One region of the Shewanella sp. 10N.7 genome, then DNA from elsewhere that is predicted to be linked to it. Evidence: riboswitches for the same ligand, from Rfam matches in the RefSeq annotation. Region 1 holds a riboswitch; the other holds the start of a gene.
The links. A riboswitch is a leader RNA that binds a small molecule or an ion and turns the genes downstream of it on or off. The one in region 1 is predicted to bind thiamine pyrophosphate.
Positions count from the first base shown of each region.

Region 2: it holds a riboswitch for thiamine pyrophosphate, as region 1 does, so the genes downstream of both, thiC (phosphomethylpyrimidine synthase ThiC) here and LMH66_RS02080 (TonB-dependent receptor) in region 1, are expected to answer to the same signal.

Region 1 covers NZ_JAJGZS010000002.1:11,981-20,009, reverse strand. Annotated here, with positions in the region: gene hinT (purine nucleoside phosphoramidase) at 1-202, shown strand, start outside; gene LMH66_RS20530 (PaaI family thioesterase) at 213-1,226, shown strand; gene LMH66_RS02085 (YcfL family protein) at 1,309-1,698, shown strand; TPP riboswitch at 1,846-1,957, shown strand; gene LMH66_RS02080 (TonB-dependent receptor) at 2,073-4,259, shown strand; gene LMH66_RS02075 (YkoF family thiamine/hydroxymethylpyrimidine-binding protein) at 4,408-4,668, shown strand; gene pnuC (nicotinamide riboside transporter PnuC) at 4,711-5,361, shown strand; gene LMH66_RS02065 (phosphotransferase) at 5,463-6,548, shown strand; gene LMH66_RS02060 (DUF6279 family lipoprotein) at 6,593-7,438, shown strand; gene LMH66_RS02055 (DoxX family protein) at 7,539-8,029, shown strand, end outside.
Region 2 covers NZ_JAJGZS010000005.1:159,675-167,703, forward strand. Annotated here, with positions in the region: gene LMH66_RS05060 (thiazole synthase) at 1-358, opposite strand, end outside; gene thiS (sulfur carrier protein ThiS) at 360-563, opposite strand; gene LMH66_RS05070 (HesA/MoeB/ThiF family protein) at 590-1,381, opposite strand; gene thiE (thiamine phosphate synthase) at 1,371-3,092, opposite strand; gene thiC (phosphomethylpyrimidine synthase ThiC) at 3,095-5,128, opposite strand; TPP riboswitch at 5,370-5,468, opposite strand; gene LMH66_RS05085 (hypothetical protein) at 5,673-7,004, opposite strand; gene trhA (PAQR family membrane homeostasis protein TrhA) at 7,433-8,029, shown strand, end outside.

The DNA of each region.
Region 1 (8,029 bases):
CGATATCAAAGCGTCCGATGAGTTAGCTTTAGGACGCATGATGTCTGTTGCGGCAAAGCTTGCTGATGAAGCGGGGATAGCTGAAGACGGATATCGTTTAATCATGAATTGCAATAAGCATGGTGGCCAAGAGGTTTATCATATCCACATGCATCTAGTAGGCGGCAAACCGTTAGGTTCAATGCTTAATCATGCAGGATAGTTCTAACCCAATGAAAATAAACAGTGAATTTTTTCCGCTAACGCAAGTTGCGACTCGTTTCGTGAACCAGTTAGCCCAATGTCGACGCCTGAACATCAGTGTACTTGAGGCGAGTGAGCATCATGTGTTACTCGAACTACCATACAGCCAAGATATTATTGGTGATCCTGATACCGGAGTTATCCATGGTGGTGTGGTAACTACGTTAATCGACACGGCATCAGGTACGTCGGTTGTGAGTGCAATTTTAGCTAAATATGAGTCTCTAGAGATATCGCCAACTTTGGATTTGCGTGTTGACTATATGAAACCCGCTGAACCTGATAAGCCACTTTATGCGATTGCTGAGTGTTACCGTTTATCAGCCAACGTTGCTTTTACAAGAGCCATTGCTTATCAAGACAGTGTTGATGATCCTATTGCTCATGCTGTTGGTTCTTTTATGCGAATAAGTCCAGAAATGGTCGGCGAAGAATTCCGCCAAGCATTAATGGGAGACACTAGCACCAGCGATGAGCTCGCTGTTAATAAAAACCTTAGTACTGGCACTTCTTCAAAAACTGACAGCGAAGTACTCGTTGACGATGAATTAAACGTTCATGATATTGTGAAGCGTGCTATTGATCTTAATGATTACAGTTATCTGCTGGCAAAAGTGCCGTACACGCAATTTATTGGCATGAGTGTTAACCGTTTCGGTGATGAAATGGTGTTTAAATTGCCACAAAAAGACGACAATATCGGTAACCCTATTTTACCTGCCATCCATGGCGGTGTTATTGCGGGCTTTATGGAAATGTCGGCGATTGTGCAATTAATGGTATTTATGCAGGCGAAGAAGGTACCTAAGATCATTGACTTCTCAATTGATTACTTACGTGCTGGCTTACACCAAGATACCTTTGCAGAGTGTAAAATTACTCGTCAGGGGCGCAGAGTCGCCCACGTAACGATAAATTGTTGGCAAACTAATAGAAAGCAGTTGATAGCGACAGCTAGAGCCCATTTTTTGTTAGACCAATAAAGTGTAAATTAAACATAAGCCATTTTTTACAGTAATCTTAATAAGTATTCTTATTAAGTAAATAGTACCCAGAGGAACAATCATGAAACTGTCTATCGTTGTTGTAACATTAGTATTAATGATGTCTGCTTGTGCCAATCACACAGCAGGGGTTTCAGCGGGTTCAAATGGTGTCACGAGAGTGGATAATTACTCATTTGGTCAAGAAGTTGCCGTTGAGCAAGTTAGAGTACGTACTCAAGGGGATTTGCTACAAGGTTCAGCACTTATTATGAGCCAAGTTGGCAGCGATTTACGCCTACAATATAAGTTCACTTGGTATGATGTCAGCGGTTTTACTATCGAAGATGAGGCCACAAGTTGGAAGTCGTTAAAGTTACATGGCAAACAGCAAATGCAAGTAACAGCGTTAGCGCCTAATGCCAATGCGACACGTTTTGATGTGTACGTGCGTAAAGCATTCTCTAACTAATCTGTATTTTGAGTATTAAAAACACCCTAATTGGGTGTTTTTTTATCGCTATATATTTTTTTTGCTGTGTGATACAAATTTGTACTTAAATAGTTAATGAAAAGTTCACGGTAATAGTGTCGTACTTAAGTTGAATCGTTTATAATCCGCCTCGCCAAGGGGTGTTAGCTCATTAATGAGCTAACTGAGATGTCTAATGACAAACCCTTAGAACCTGATCCGGCTCATACCGGCGTAGGAATAGGCTGCATTTATTTACGACAACACAGTTACGATAGCGCGGTTAGCACAACGCACATAAGACCCGTTTGTCACAGATGCACATCACTCATTCGCTATGCTTGCCGGATCTCAAAATTATTATTTGAGGTCCTATGTCTTTATTAAAATCTAAATCGCCTGTTGCGATAGCTATTCTCGCTGCTTTATCAACTTCCGCTGTTGCTCAAACAGAGAATATCGAACGCGTTGCTCCCGACGCTGAAAAAATGGAAGTGATTGTTGTTAATGCTGATTTTAGCAGTATAGAACTTGAAAAAGCGCCATCTAGTGTCACCGTTATTGACAGTCAACAATTGCAAGATGAAGGCGCTCAACATTTTGAAGACGTTTTGAACTCCATTGCTAACTTTAACTGGTCTGGTGGCAGCTCTCGCCCTAAATATTTCCAAATCCGTGGTGTGGGTGAACAAGAAGAGTATCAAGGCGCACCTAATTCATCGGTTGGTTTTATTGTTGATGATATCGACTTGTCTGGTATTGGCATGGTTTCGAGCATGTACGACATGCAACAAGTTGAAGTCTTGCGTGGACCTCAAGGTACGCAATACGGTGCCAATGCGTTAGCAGGTTTGATTTATTTAAAAAGTAATGACCCTACAGATGTGTTTGAACATGGCGCGCAAGTATCAATGGGCGACGACGACTTACAGACATTCTCCGGTTTCAGCTCTGGTCCAATTTCTGATTCAGGAAAATTACTTTATCGCGTTTCTCTAGAGCAGCATTCTCAAAATGGTTACCGCGATAATACTTACCTTGAACGTGAAGATACCAATGCTCGCGACGAGTTTACGGCTAGAGCTAAACTGCGCTGGTACGCATCTGATGATGTCCAATTAGATTTAACCTTATTACACGCTAACTTTGATAATGGTTATGATGCTTGGACACTGGATAACAATGGTTTTGATACCATCACAGATGCACCAGGTGTTGATGCTCAAAAAACCACAGGTGTAGGTTTAAAAGCTATTTTCTCTCAGTTTGAAAAATTTGAACTCACCTCGTTAACCTCATTTGCGCAAACTGATCATCATCATAATTATGACGGTGACTGGGCTAACCCTGAATATTGGGCATCTAAAGAATGTCCAGCCTATGATGACAGTTGGGCTGTTATTGGCACTGAGCCGTGTGTGTACGATTACACATGGGATAAACAAGGCGATCGTAAAACTATTTCACAAGAGTTTAGGATCAGTTCAAACGAAGCGGGTCGAATCTTTAATGATTCAACTGATTGGTTATTGGGTTTATATGGTATGAACCTAAAAGAAGATAATGATTTATATTCTGAATATAACGGCTGGCCTGACGAGGTTTTACAATCTGAATATGAAGCAACCAATTATGCTGTTTTTGCTCAAACAGATACCCAGTTTGGCGACGGTTATGTCTTTTCTGCTGGTGTGCGTTTAGAGCGCCGAGAAAGTGAATACAGCGATAGCAACGGTGATGAGTTCGACCCAACAGAGAATATGTGGGGCGGTCATTTAGCGATTTCGAAAAGCTTAAACCAAGATCATAATGCTTATTTCAGAATCGCGAGAGGATATAAAGCTGGTGGTTTTAACATGACATTACCACCGGAATTGGCTGATAAAAAAGAGTTCGATACTGAAATCTTATATAACTACGAATTAGGTCTTAAGTCATCTTGGTTAGATGGTGTGGTTGCGACGAATATGGCGTTATTTTATATGGACCGTCAAAACCAGCAAGTATCAGCGTCACAACAAGATCCAGATGATCAGCAGCGCTTTATTCTGTATACAGAAAATGCAGGCAGCGCCAAAAATTACGGTGCAGAAGCTGATTTTAAATACTATGCGACAGATAATATTCAGTTTTATGGCAGTGTTGGTTGGTTAGAAACTGAATACGGTGATTATCAATATAACGATAAGTATGGCAACGTGATTGATTTGACAGGTCGTGACCAAGCGCATGCGCCTAACTTTACCTATAGTGCTGGTATGAGTTATGTCAGTGATTCAGGTTGGTTTACTAACCTTAATGCGAGTGGCAAAAGTGATTTTTATTACTCAGACAGTAATGAATCAAAGTCCGATGCTTATACTATCTTCAATGCTCGCATTGGCTATGAGTCACAAATGTGGTCAGCATACCTGTGGGGCAGGAATTTATTTGATGAGCAATATGGTGTAAGAGGCTTTTACTTTGGCAACGAGCCAGATTTAGATTGGGCTGACAAACAATATGTTCGTTATGGCGATCCTCGTCAATTAGGTATTACCCTTGATGTGAAGTTTATGTAGCGTTAATGAGTAATCGTTAAAGATCATTTTCTTTAATAATTACAATAGTTTTAACAATATATTTTTACAACGTATTTCAGTGAAATACCGCCATAATTTGCTAGACTATGGCGGTATTTTTAATTGAGACGTACCTAAGGAATTCCTGATGAAATTAACTGCTGAAATCAGTATGTATCCATTTAACGAAAACTATTTAGATCCGATTAAATGGTTTATTGGTCGTGTTGATAGCTATTCAAACATTGAAAGAAAAACCAATGCGATGGCAACACAAATCTGTGGCGAATATGCAGATGTGATGTCAATGCTTGCGGTAGAAATGGAAGCCGCCCATCAAAAGTGGGGCAAGGCTGTTTTTGTATGTAAGTTTATCGGTGGCGAATTAGATTTAAGCCATACAGAATAAAACTTGTTAATTCGCTCAATATAGAAAAAGAAGCGCCTTATTATGCTTGCTGAGATTTTTCAATCAATACAAACGGCCACCGCTGAAGCCACCGCTATGACTGGCTGGGAGGCGATTGCTGTCATATTAGCTATCGCATATTTAGTTCTCGCCATGAGAACTAATATCTGGTGCTGGGCTGCAGCATTTGTCAGCACGGCAATTTACACCGTGTTGTTTTGGAAGGTCTCATTATTGATGGAGTCATTGCTGAATGTATATTACATGGCAATGGCTATTTATGGTTTTTGGTTGTGGCGTTATGGTGACAGCGATGTCCACAACACGGCTTCTCCCATTATCAGTTGGTCACTGAAGACTCATCTAATAATTATTGCCGTTACAAGCATAATCTCTTTAATCGTAGGCTATTTAATGGCAACGAATACTTCAGCTTCGTTTCCTTACCTTGATGCATTAACGACATGCTTTGCTGTGATGACAACCTATCTAGTGGCGAAAAAGGTCATTGAGAATTGGTATTACTGGATGGTGATTAATTCATTATCGATTTATTTATACTTACAGAAAGGCTTGATGCTCACATCTGGTTTACTTATTTTATATCTGTTCATGGCTGTCAGTGGTTATTTCATGTGGCGCAAGAAAATGCAGCAAGATAACCTTGACGTTAATTTATCTCTAGCAAAATAAAGGCGTTTAGAATGACTTTAAAGCCAGAATGGAGCCAGAGTGGAGCCAGAGTGGAGCCAGAGTGGAGCCAGAGTGGAGCCTGAACTAAAATGCAGAAATAGATGAAAAAATTTAATCCTTGGTCTGTATTGCCTGCATCATTTCAAAGACTACTGCCGTCAAATTTTGTGACTGAGATAAGTTCACATTGTATTGGCGTCACTAAGCTATCTGCTGGTTTAAGCAATAGTAATTATCGGCTCCACATGCTTCATCAAGATTGGGTACTGCGTGATAATAAAAATGTTCAACAATGGTGTGATAGAGACAATGAAGTCATTTGCTGGCAGATGGTTGAAGCAGTTAAACTAGCGCCAAAGCTGATCTGGAAAAGTACGAATAAACAGTTTTATTTGAGCGAGTTTATTAAGCAAGATAAGTTTGATTGGTCATCTATATACTCTGAATACGGCTTTAATTCCCGAGAACGCCCGGTTAATTCTGTTTTTCATCTAAGTCCAATATCTCAATCCGCTGAGGATCTGACGCTATTAAAAAATAAGCAACAACAAGCACTGGACCCCGTTGAGCACCTGTTAAAATTACTCTGCGAGTTATCAAGGCTACCTTTGCCACCTAAAGTCATCAGCTTAACGCAGCAATGGCAAGTTTACCTCGAGTCTTTAACAACCATTTCTCAAGTTGAAAAAAATCAACAATGGCAGAATTCGTTCAGACAGTTAAAGCAACAACAAGTTGAGATGAATGCTTGGTTGGCTGATTTGGAATCATGCTTGATAGCTCCTCAGTTTTGCCATCGAGATTTATCACCCTATAATTTGTTGTTTTGCGATGATAAATTGCAATGCATCGATTTTGAATATTGTGCGGCCAGTCACCCAATGTTTGATTTGGCCTCTGTTTTGACAACTCACCAATTAACTTCGCATCAAGTGACCAGCTTATGTAAACAATATTTTGCTGTGCAACCAAATCTTAAAGCTGACGCTAACCAGTATGTAAGGCAAATCATTAATTGTTTTTGGATGTTTGCTGCCGCTTGGGCATTAATGATGGCAGGAACAGAGGTTGAAGACACGGGAATGGAAGTTGAAGTACCGATTTTAGGTAACAAGCTGACAGATATTGTTGAGGTAAAAGCTTCATATTTTACGTTACTCAACAAATACCTATCTTTAATATCATAAGACTATTATTCTTAATCAATAGCCAAGATTAAGGAGAACGTCCGTTGAAGAAGTCATTCGTTCCAATATTGCTGGTGGTATTTTTAGTTGGCTGCTCAACTAAATTTAGTTATTTTTTTCTTGATTGGGCCATAGAATGGCGGGTCGAGGAATATGTGACTTTAGATAAGAGTCAGCAAAAACAATTTGATGTTCTACTAGATAAATTCCTCATCTGGCATCAAAAAGATGAATTATTAAGGTATAGCCAACAACTCAATACACTTTCTACTGCGATTGAAACGCAAACTGTGACGCCCGAAATGTGGCAGCAACAAGTTACGGATGCAAAGGCTCACTGGTTCCGTATTTTCGACTTTATCCTACCTGATTTATTACCCATCCTTGCAAGCTTATCTGATGAACAAGCCAATGGCATGATTGAACAGCTCAAACAAGATAATAAAGACTTAAACAAAAAGTATGCAGGAAAGACACAACAAGAGTTATTAGAAGATTCCAATGACAAGATATTAGATCGTATTGATGATTGGCTAGGCAGTGTATCTACAGAACAACAAAGTTTAGTCAAAAACTATAATAAACAGCGCATTGCGACCTTAGATATGTGGCTCGAATATCGACTTGAATGGTTAAGAGAGTTTCAACAAGCGATTGAAATGCGTGATGATGAACGCTTATTAGAACAACGTATGCGTTTATTAATGACCTCACCAGATGAATTAAAGTCAGAGGTTTATCAGCAACATGTTGATCAAAACTCTCGATTATTTGGTCAATTGGTGATTGATATTAATCGCAGTTTATCCGCCAAACAAAGGCAACATTTTACCGGTAAAATGGAAGAATTAATTACTGACTTAAGTGATCTTTCAAGTGAGATAAAATAATTCAGGTATTATTTTAGGCTGTTTTAATTACCTGCGATGAAATAATTATCGACTAAGCTTGGTCTATTGACGTAATGAATGAATATTTTAAGGAATAAATATGACCAACCTTTACCAGCAGTTTTTAAATATTTTGAAACACCTTGAAGGTTTAGCACCATTAGCATTACGTATTTATCTTGCGCCGGTATTAATGCAGGCAGGTTATAATAAATTGTCGCATTTTAGCGATACTGCTGCATGGTTTGGTAATCCAGATTGGGGATTGGGACTACCAATGCCTGAGGTGATGACAGCACTTGCTGCAGGTACTGAGTTATTTGGTGGTTTCTTATTATTGGTTGGTTTAGCGACTCGATTAGTGGCTATTCCAATGATGTTTACCATGTTGGTTGCGGCATTTGCTGTTCATATTGATAACGGCTGGTTAGCTATTGCTGATGCTAGTTCTTGGCTTGCGAATGATAATGTTGCCGCATCTGCTGAAAAGTTGGCTGCTGCGAAGTCAATTTTGCAACAGCATGGTAATTATGAATGGCTTACTAGCTCAGGTAACTTTGTTATCTTAAATAATGGTATAGAGTTTGCCAT
Region 2 (8,029 bases), on a different contig from region 1:
AGAGTATTTCGGCCGCTTTTAATGTTTCAATCGCATCTGGCATCAGATACTTAGGATCAGGATGGATTTCTAATTTAATCCATTTTGTCGCTAACATTTCACTGGCAAGTTCAGCAGCAAATACGGCTTCTTTAGCATTTCGAGCGCCTGCAGTATTCGGTAAAAGCTTTACGCCCATTTGCTGCAATGGTGTCAGTAAGTCATCAAAATCTTTATTGTGATCGATACGTTTCATCGCTAATGTGACTAATTGCGACTGAGAGGCTTCAATAGCCGCTAACATGGTCTTAGTGTCGGAGAACTTTCCTGTGCCCGTAAATAATCTTGAATCAAATTGGTGATCGGCAATAGATAGCATATTAACCACCTGCTACAGCTGAGAAAACATCAATTTTGTCACTATGTTGGCACTCAATCTGCGCCCAGCGACTCCTCGGTACCACTTGGTCATTAAGCACAAGTGCTAACGACTTTGGGTTCAGGTTTTTCAACTCTATTAATTGTAATAAACTTGAGTTGTAACCTAGCTCTTGAGCTAGTCCATTAAATTCAATTGTAATCATGTCAATTCCTACACTAATAACTTGTCCTAAATGCAACTTGGAGTGCAAATACAACAATCTGGGTCTTGTGACATTGTGACTTTTCGCCACTGTAAGTTATGGGCGTTAAATAAGTGCAACTGCCCTTTTAATCGATCACGTTGGCTTACATCACTTGTTAGCCAATTAAGTCCTAATAACGATTGCATCGATGCCATGGATAATAAGGCTGATGTTAATACGCCTGCTTGGGCACACGATTGACTGACATTGGAGTCATCGGGATAAAGACACTGATAACATCCTGAACCGTGAAAATTGCTCTGCTTGCTATGATCAATACAGAATAACTGACCGTTTGCCCCACTTATCGCAGCACTGATCAACACGCCTTTTGCATTTACCACCGCCTGATTAATCAATAATCGCGAAGCAAAGTTATCTGTACAGTCAAATACTAAGTCCACAGAATTGACTGAATCAACTGAATAAAAGTCTTCAGCTGTGAAGCGTTTACAGACGGCTGTGATTTTACAATCGCTATAAGCAGTACTCAGTTTCTGCCTTACAATGTTAACTTTAAGCTGACCAATGTCTTGCTCGTTGAACAGCAGCTGCCTTGGCAAGTTTGAAAGCTCAACAGTGTCATCGTCCATTAAAGTAATATGTTTAACGCCTGCCGCAGCCAGTTGCTGAGCCACGGCATGACCCAGCCCGCCAACACCAATAATTAACACTGAACTTTGTAATAACTTAAGCTGACCAAGTTCACCAATTTCAGGCAACAACACATGACTTGAATAACGGATATATTGTTTATCCGTTAGCTTACTCATCATCACTGTTCCCTTTGATCATATATTTACTGTCGTTAGGCTCTTTTTCATACTGACTTTTAGTACTAATACCAGTACTGTCACTGAACCACTGATGCGACAGTTGTTTAAATGCCGTTTCAGGGTAGTTAGCTTCAGTAATCGCCCTTACTACAGCAACACTGCGCACTGTTGTTGCTTTAACAGCATCGAGCACATGTTTATTAATCCCACCTATTGCTACCGTTGGACAAACAGGTTTAAGCAAAGCAGCATAATGCGCTAACTTAGCCAGTCCTTGCGGTGCTGATGGCATCACTTTCGTAGTGGTAGGAAAAATATGCCCGAGTGCGATATAAGACGGTTTTAACTGATGAGCTAATAAGATTTCAAAGATGCTGTGACTTGATAAACCCAGCGCAATACCAGCCTCTTTTATCGAGTCCAGGTTAGCCAATTCAACATCCTCTTGGCCTAAATGAACTCCAAAAGCACCATGCTTTAGCGCTAATTGCCAATGGTCATTAATAAACACTTGCGCGTTATAGTCTCGTCCTAACGTTATTGCTTGTTGAATTTGTTGCTCAATATCCTTAAGTAATAAATTGTCTGACTGCTTAATACGTAATTGAGCTGTGGTGCAATTAGCCTTAAGCAGCGCTTCGAGCATCACGACATCATTTACGACAGGGTAAATTCCAATCTCTTGTGATAACTGGGGAAAACCATTGTCATAGCAACCACTTTGCGTGGTTGAAGTAAATAAATCACAGGGCTGGTGATCATAATAAAAGCTGATAGATGGGTATAAACTAATATCTTCAGGCCAGCCTGTTTTAGCAACTGGGCCCGTACCTTGGCCATATTGCACGCTGTTGATTAAGCCTTTTGACACATAAGCTTTGGCCATCACAATCGCATCATGCAGCACATAACCATATGCCATAAAACAGGCAATAGCACTTGATAAAGTACAACCACTGCCATGATTATTATCAGTATCGATTCGTTGAGAAGTTAACCAAATCTGTTGATATTGATGTGACTCACTGACGCCATTGACCTGCTGACATACAAATAGATCACTAGCAGTTTCCCCTTGCCATGGTTCGGCATCACCACCTTTTGCAAGCACATTGCAACGTAAGAGTTGATTTAACGCTGTTGCAGCTTGATGAAAACCGACTTTAGAGTGGGGATTGGCTATGTTAGCTAAACCTTCTAGCCTAAATAACTCTGCAGCATTAGGTGTCACTAACGTCATCAGCCCTTTAAAAGGGCTAAAATCTAATTCGTCAGTTTGATTTAAACCATCACCACAGCTGGCCACCATGACAGGATCAACAATCACCGGCACAGTCTGATTTGCGATATTTCGCTGTCTAAAAGCATTTAGCCAGCAAGCAATTGCATTTAATTGCTGCTGATTAGCAATCAATCCTATTTTGATTGCTGCAGGTTGTAAATCGTCATAGAGCGCCGTCAATTGTGCTTCTAGCATCGCCTCTGAAACGGGTTCGACTAAATTAACTGCAACTGAGTTTTGCGCAGTAATTGTGGTAATGACACTGCAACCAAAACAACCTAAATCATTTATGGTTGCTAAGTCAGTTTGAATACCCGCGCCGCCGCCACTATCTGAACCTGCTATGGTCCAGACGATAGGCTTAGTTTGCAATTGCCCAGCTTGCACGGGCTTAGCTTGCACTTTTTTAAGGTCGTATGGCCTGTGCATGCTTACCCCTCAAGCTCTTCAAGCTCAGCCTCTGGGGTGACAAGCGGTTTGTCAGATACGGCGTGGTATAGTGCTGAACCTGTGGCTTTGAATTCTGCAGACTTCTTCGCCATCGCCGCATTAACTTCAATGACTTGTTTTTCAGCATTAGCATCTGAAACTTGTTTCGCTTTAAATTCGCTGGCATCCACAACTGATACTAGCTGCTCTGTTACTGCACTTTGTGCTTGTTTTTCTTGCTTTGCTGCATATTCTCTGACTTCTTGTGTGATTTTCATTGAGCAAAATTTTGGACCACACATAGAACAGAAATGGGCGACTTTGGCAGATTCTTGTGGTAAAGATTCATCATGATAAGCGCGGGCTGTATCAGGGTCTAAACCTAAGTTGTATTGATCTTCCCAGCGAAATTCAAAACGGGCTTTTGACAATGCATTATCACGTATTTGAGCGCCAGGATGACCCTTTGCGACATCTGCTGCGTGAGCTGCAATTTTATAAGCAATTAAACCTTGTTTAACATCTTCTTTGTTGGGTAAACCTAGGTGCTCTTTTGGCGTGACATAACACAACATAGCAACGCCATACCAAGCCATCATTGCAGCGCCAATGCCTGAGGTAAAATGATCGTAACCGGGAGCGATATCCGTCGTTTGTGGGCCTAAAGTATAAAATGGCGCTTCATCGCAATGGGCGAGTTGCTTTTCCATATTCACTTTAATCAATTGCATTGGCACATGACCAGGACCTTCAATGATGGTTTGCACATCATATTCCCAAGCCACTTTTACTAATTCACCTAAGGTTTCGAGTTCTGCAAATTGTGCTTCATCATTCGCGTCGGCAATACTGCCAGGGCGCATGCCATCACCTAAAGATAAAGACACATCATAAGCGGCGCAGATTTCACAGATCTCTTTGAAATGTTCATATAAAAAACTTTCTTTATGATGGCTTAAGCACCACTTCGCCATGATTGAACCACCACGGGAAACGATACCAGTTAACCGCTTGGCGGTCATCGGCACATAACGCAATAACACACCAGCATGAATAGTAAAGTAATCAACGCCCTGCTCTGCTTGTTCAATCAAGGTATCGCGAAATACCTCCCATGTAAGATCTTCAGCAACACCGTTCACTTTTTCTAACGCTTGATAAATCGGCACCGTGCCAATGGGTACTGGTGAATTTCGGATGATCCACTCTCGCGTTTCATGAATATAACGGCCAGTTGATAAATCCATAACCGTATCCGCGCCCCAGCGGGTAGACCAGACTAATTTCTCGACTTCTTCTTCGATTGATGACGTCACCGCAGAATTACCAATATTCGCGTTTACTTTTACTAAAAAGTTACGCCCAATGATCATGGGTTCAGCTTCTGGGTGGTTGATATTTAATGGAATAATTGCACGACCACGAGCCACTTCATCACGAACAAACTCAGCCGTAATTGGTTGTCCAATCACTGCGCCAAAGGCTTCACCTGGTGCTTTTTGCGTAAGGATTTCATCGGTAACTTGCTCACGGGCCATATTTTCGCGAATGGCAATGTATTCCATTTCTGGTGTGATAATACCTTGGCGAGCATAGTGCATTTGAGTCACACACTTACCCGTTTTAGCACGCTTTGGGGGAACTAACGCTTCAAAACGTAAATGATCCAAGCCATCATCCGCTAATCGTTGCTGAGTAAAATCAGAACTCACACCTGCAAGTTGCTCGGTATCTTTACGTTCATCAATCCAACTTTCGCGAAATTTGTTTAAACCTAATCGAACGTTAATTTCAGCATCGGGATCTGAATAAGCACCTGCACAATCATACACTTTGATTGGTGGGTTTTTCTCTGTTACTGGAGCATCGTCGCTGCCACCTAAAATGGTGTCTGTCTGATGAATTTGGCGCATACCGACTAATAAATCTTCACGGGATCCGCTTAAATATATTTTCTCGGAATTAGGGTGTTGTAGCGGCTTTAACGTATCAATGAAAGCCTGGGCTTGTTCACGGGTTTGACGACGATTTGACATTAGCAACCTCAAAATTAATGAAATAGAGTTGCTTGTCTGGAGAGGTGTGTTGATGACGAGCGAGTTATACATAACTCTGTAATTTGCATTTAATGTTTAAAAAACATCCATAAATTTTGGATACTCTTTTTGTATTTTTGGTCATTCTAAAGGTAAAGAACAATCAAAATCACACTGTATGTTTCAACATCAATTTCAACGTTTGTTGAATTAAATTGGACATAAACAATAAGAAGAAATAGCAAATTAACTGCTTGTTTCCTTCGCAGGTTTTAACCTGATCAGGTTCAACGGATCCCGAATAAACGGTCTCAGCCATAAGGCACTCCGACAAGATGCAAGCAGTATACTCAGCTAATGAAATAAAATACAAGTGAAATAAAGTCAGGCAAACACAAGAATCAATCAAATTAATTCACGCGATAAGCATTTGATATTAAGCAGAAATTATAGCTATGAATATCAAATTAATATATTAAGTGAATTATTATTAAGAGAAAAAGCAATGATTGGTTTCAAAAATGGATAAATAGTCAGCAAATGTTTAAGGTAATTGCACTTTAGATAATCTATTTTGAATTGCCTTGCTCAAGGCTTGCTTCATTTTTGCACTATCACAGGGCTCAGCAAAACCTAGACCTTCTGCATGAGGATTAATTTGCGTAGGTAATGGCACAATACGATAGCATGTCTCCCCATGTTTCATAATTCTATTGGGGTCTAATCTATGGTCAAGTGTGGTTGCTTGTCGCTTGTCTTCAATCTCGATAATTTCAATATCAAACATCTCAGGCGTGAGCTCGCTTAAACTTGCCCCACTCTTTGAGGTCGCTAAATGAGCTTGCTGTGAAATTAAAGTATTAAGTGCTTGCTGATTTAAGTTTTTCAATACTTGATGCTTAACTGCATTTGTTCCTGTAAATAAGTGTTGATTTAATTCTTTGTCTTTAAACAAATGGGAGCTTACATCATCATCCTTTTCTTGCTGTAAATACATGCTGTCTATATTTGCCCAATTAAAATCTTCTTTGGTTTCAATTATCGTATTGATTTCATAAATTTCTTTAACTTCAATTAATTGGTTATCAGATGAATTCATTTCAGGTAAATTAACAGTATTGATTTTAGTTTCTACACTTGTTGCATCATCAACTCGTTCCTCTATGACTTCCTCTTTGACTGCATCTTGTATTGTAATGGCGTTATCTTGTGGTTCAGTAGCTGTGTTATCAATTTGGGTTTCATTCACGTCTGAGGCTGACGTATCTTGATTGATTAGGCTGTCTAACTGCTCAGCAGTAATAAAATAAGCATTGATCTCTTTCGTTTCAGTTTGATTTTCTTGTTTCGAGGTGGCGATTTCTACGAAAATGTTGACTGTCTGTTCAGCAAGAACTAGCAATATGACAAAAGCTAAAATATGAGCAATTGCTACCATAAACACGGTTAGAGTTAACGATTTCCTTATCGTTTTAAATTTAGAAACGGTACCAATATCTTTTGCGGATGAATAATTTGATTGAGTTATTTTACTATCTAATTTAAAAGATTCATCAAGTTGAAATGGCTCATCAAAACTTAATGATTCGTTGTGGTTTTGGCTTGCTATGGCTAAGGCTAGAGAAAAGTTTAATTCAGAAAGCTCAATGTTATCGCTATCATTTACATATTGAGAAACGGCATCGCTAGCAATAATATGACTTTGAATATCTTCTGAACAAGATTGATTGAAATTTGTAGATTCGCTTAGGTTAATCTCTTCATTAAAATTTGCATGGGGCGAGTCTTGTTTTGATGAAGCACTATCCTTTACAGCAGCTAACGACGAAGTAGATAGCTCTTTTGTTAAAAGTTTAGGTTCATGCTTGTGGGTCATTTAGCGCATCCTATCGCCTTGGTGATTATAAAACGCTATAACGCTTTATCGCATATAGTGTAAAAAAGTTAGTGTTAAAAAATGTCCGTGTTAAAACGATTTATCAAGCGATGAATAAAGCATTGGTTTGATTGTCTAGTCTTGGTCAACCTAATCTCTGCTTACAGCTGCTGTCTCTAAAGGCTAATGCTACTGACATTCACTACAAGCATTCACTACTGTTTTAATCGCTGAATATTATCTGATACTCAATCTTTAAATTAGTTCAATAAAGCATCGAGAAGACCATAAAACACATAATACTTTGCTAACAAACTGAATTAATACACTTTTAAATTTAGCTTACACATGTACGCTAAAAATCTAGTGTTTTACAATTTAAGCTGTTACTCTAATTTTCCAATTAGTTTATTAAGTTGTATACCAAGATGTCTCTTGAGTTAAATGTGGCGCCCAAAATTGAAACTAACTCATGCTCTCAGTCTGACTATTGTGCGACTGAAGAGCTAGCAAACAGTGTCACCCATGGAATAGGAGTGTTAGCAGGCCTCGTCGCCATGGTGGCAATGTTAGTTAAGGGATCGACACATTTAAATACCACTGAGATGCTTGGCATCGGAATTTACGGTCTCAGTATCGTTTTACTATTTCTAGCATCAACTTTATACCATTCAAGCAAATCACAACTTTGGCGAAAACGTTTTAAAATGGCCGATCATTGTGCCATTTATACATTAATTGCCGGCACTTACACTCCCCTTATGCTGATTAGCTTAGACGGGGAACAAGCAAATATTGTTTTGGCTGCTATTTGGATACTTGCACTGGGTGGCATCATATTCAAGACACTTTTTATCGGCCGCTTCAAAGCCTTTAGTGTCATCCTATATCTCGTTATGGGCTGGTTATGCGTTACGGTTATGAATGATCTCATCAAAGGTATGACAGATTTAGGTTTTAATCTGCTATTAGCAGGCGGAGCCTTTTACAGCATAGGTGTCATTTTCTACATTAATAAGCGTATT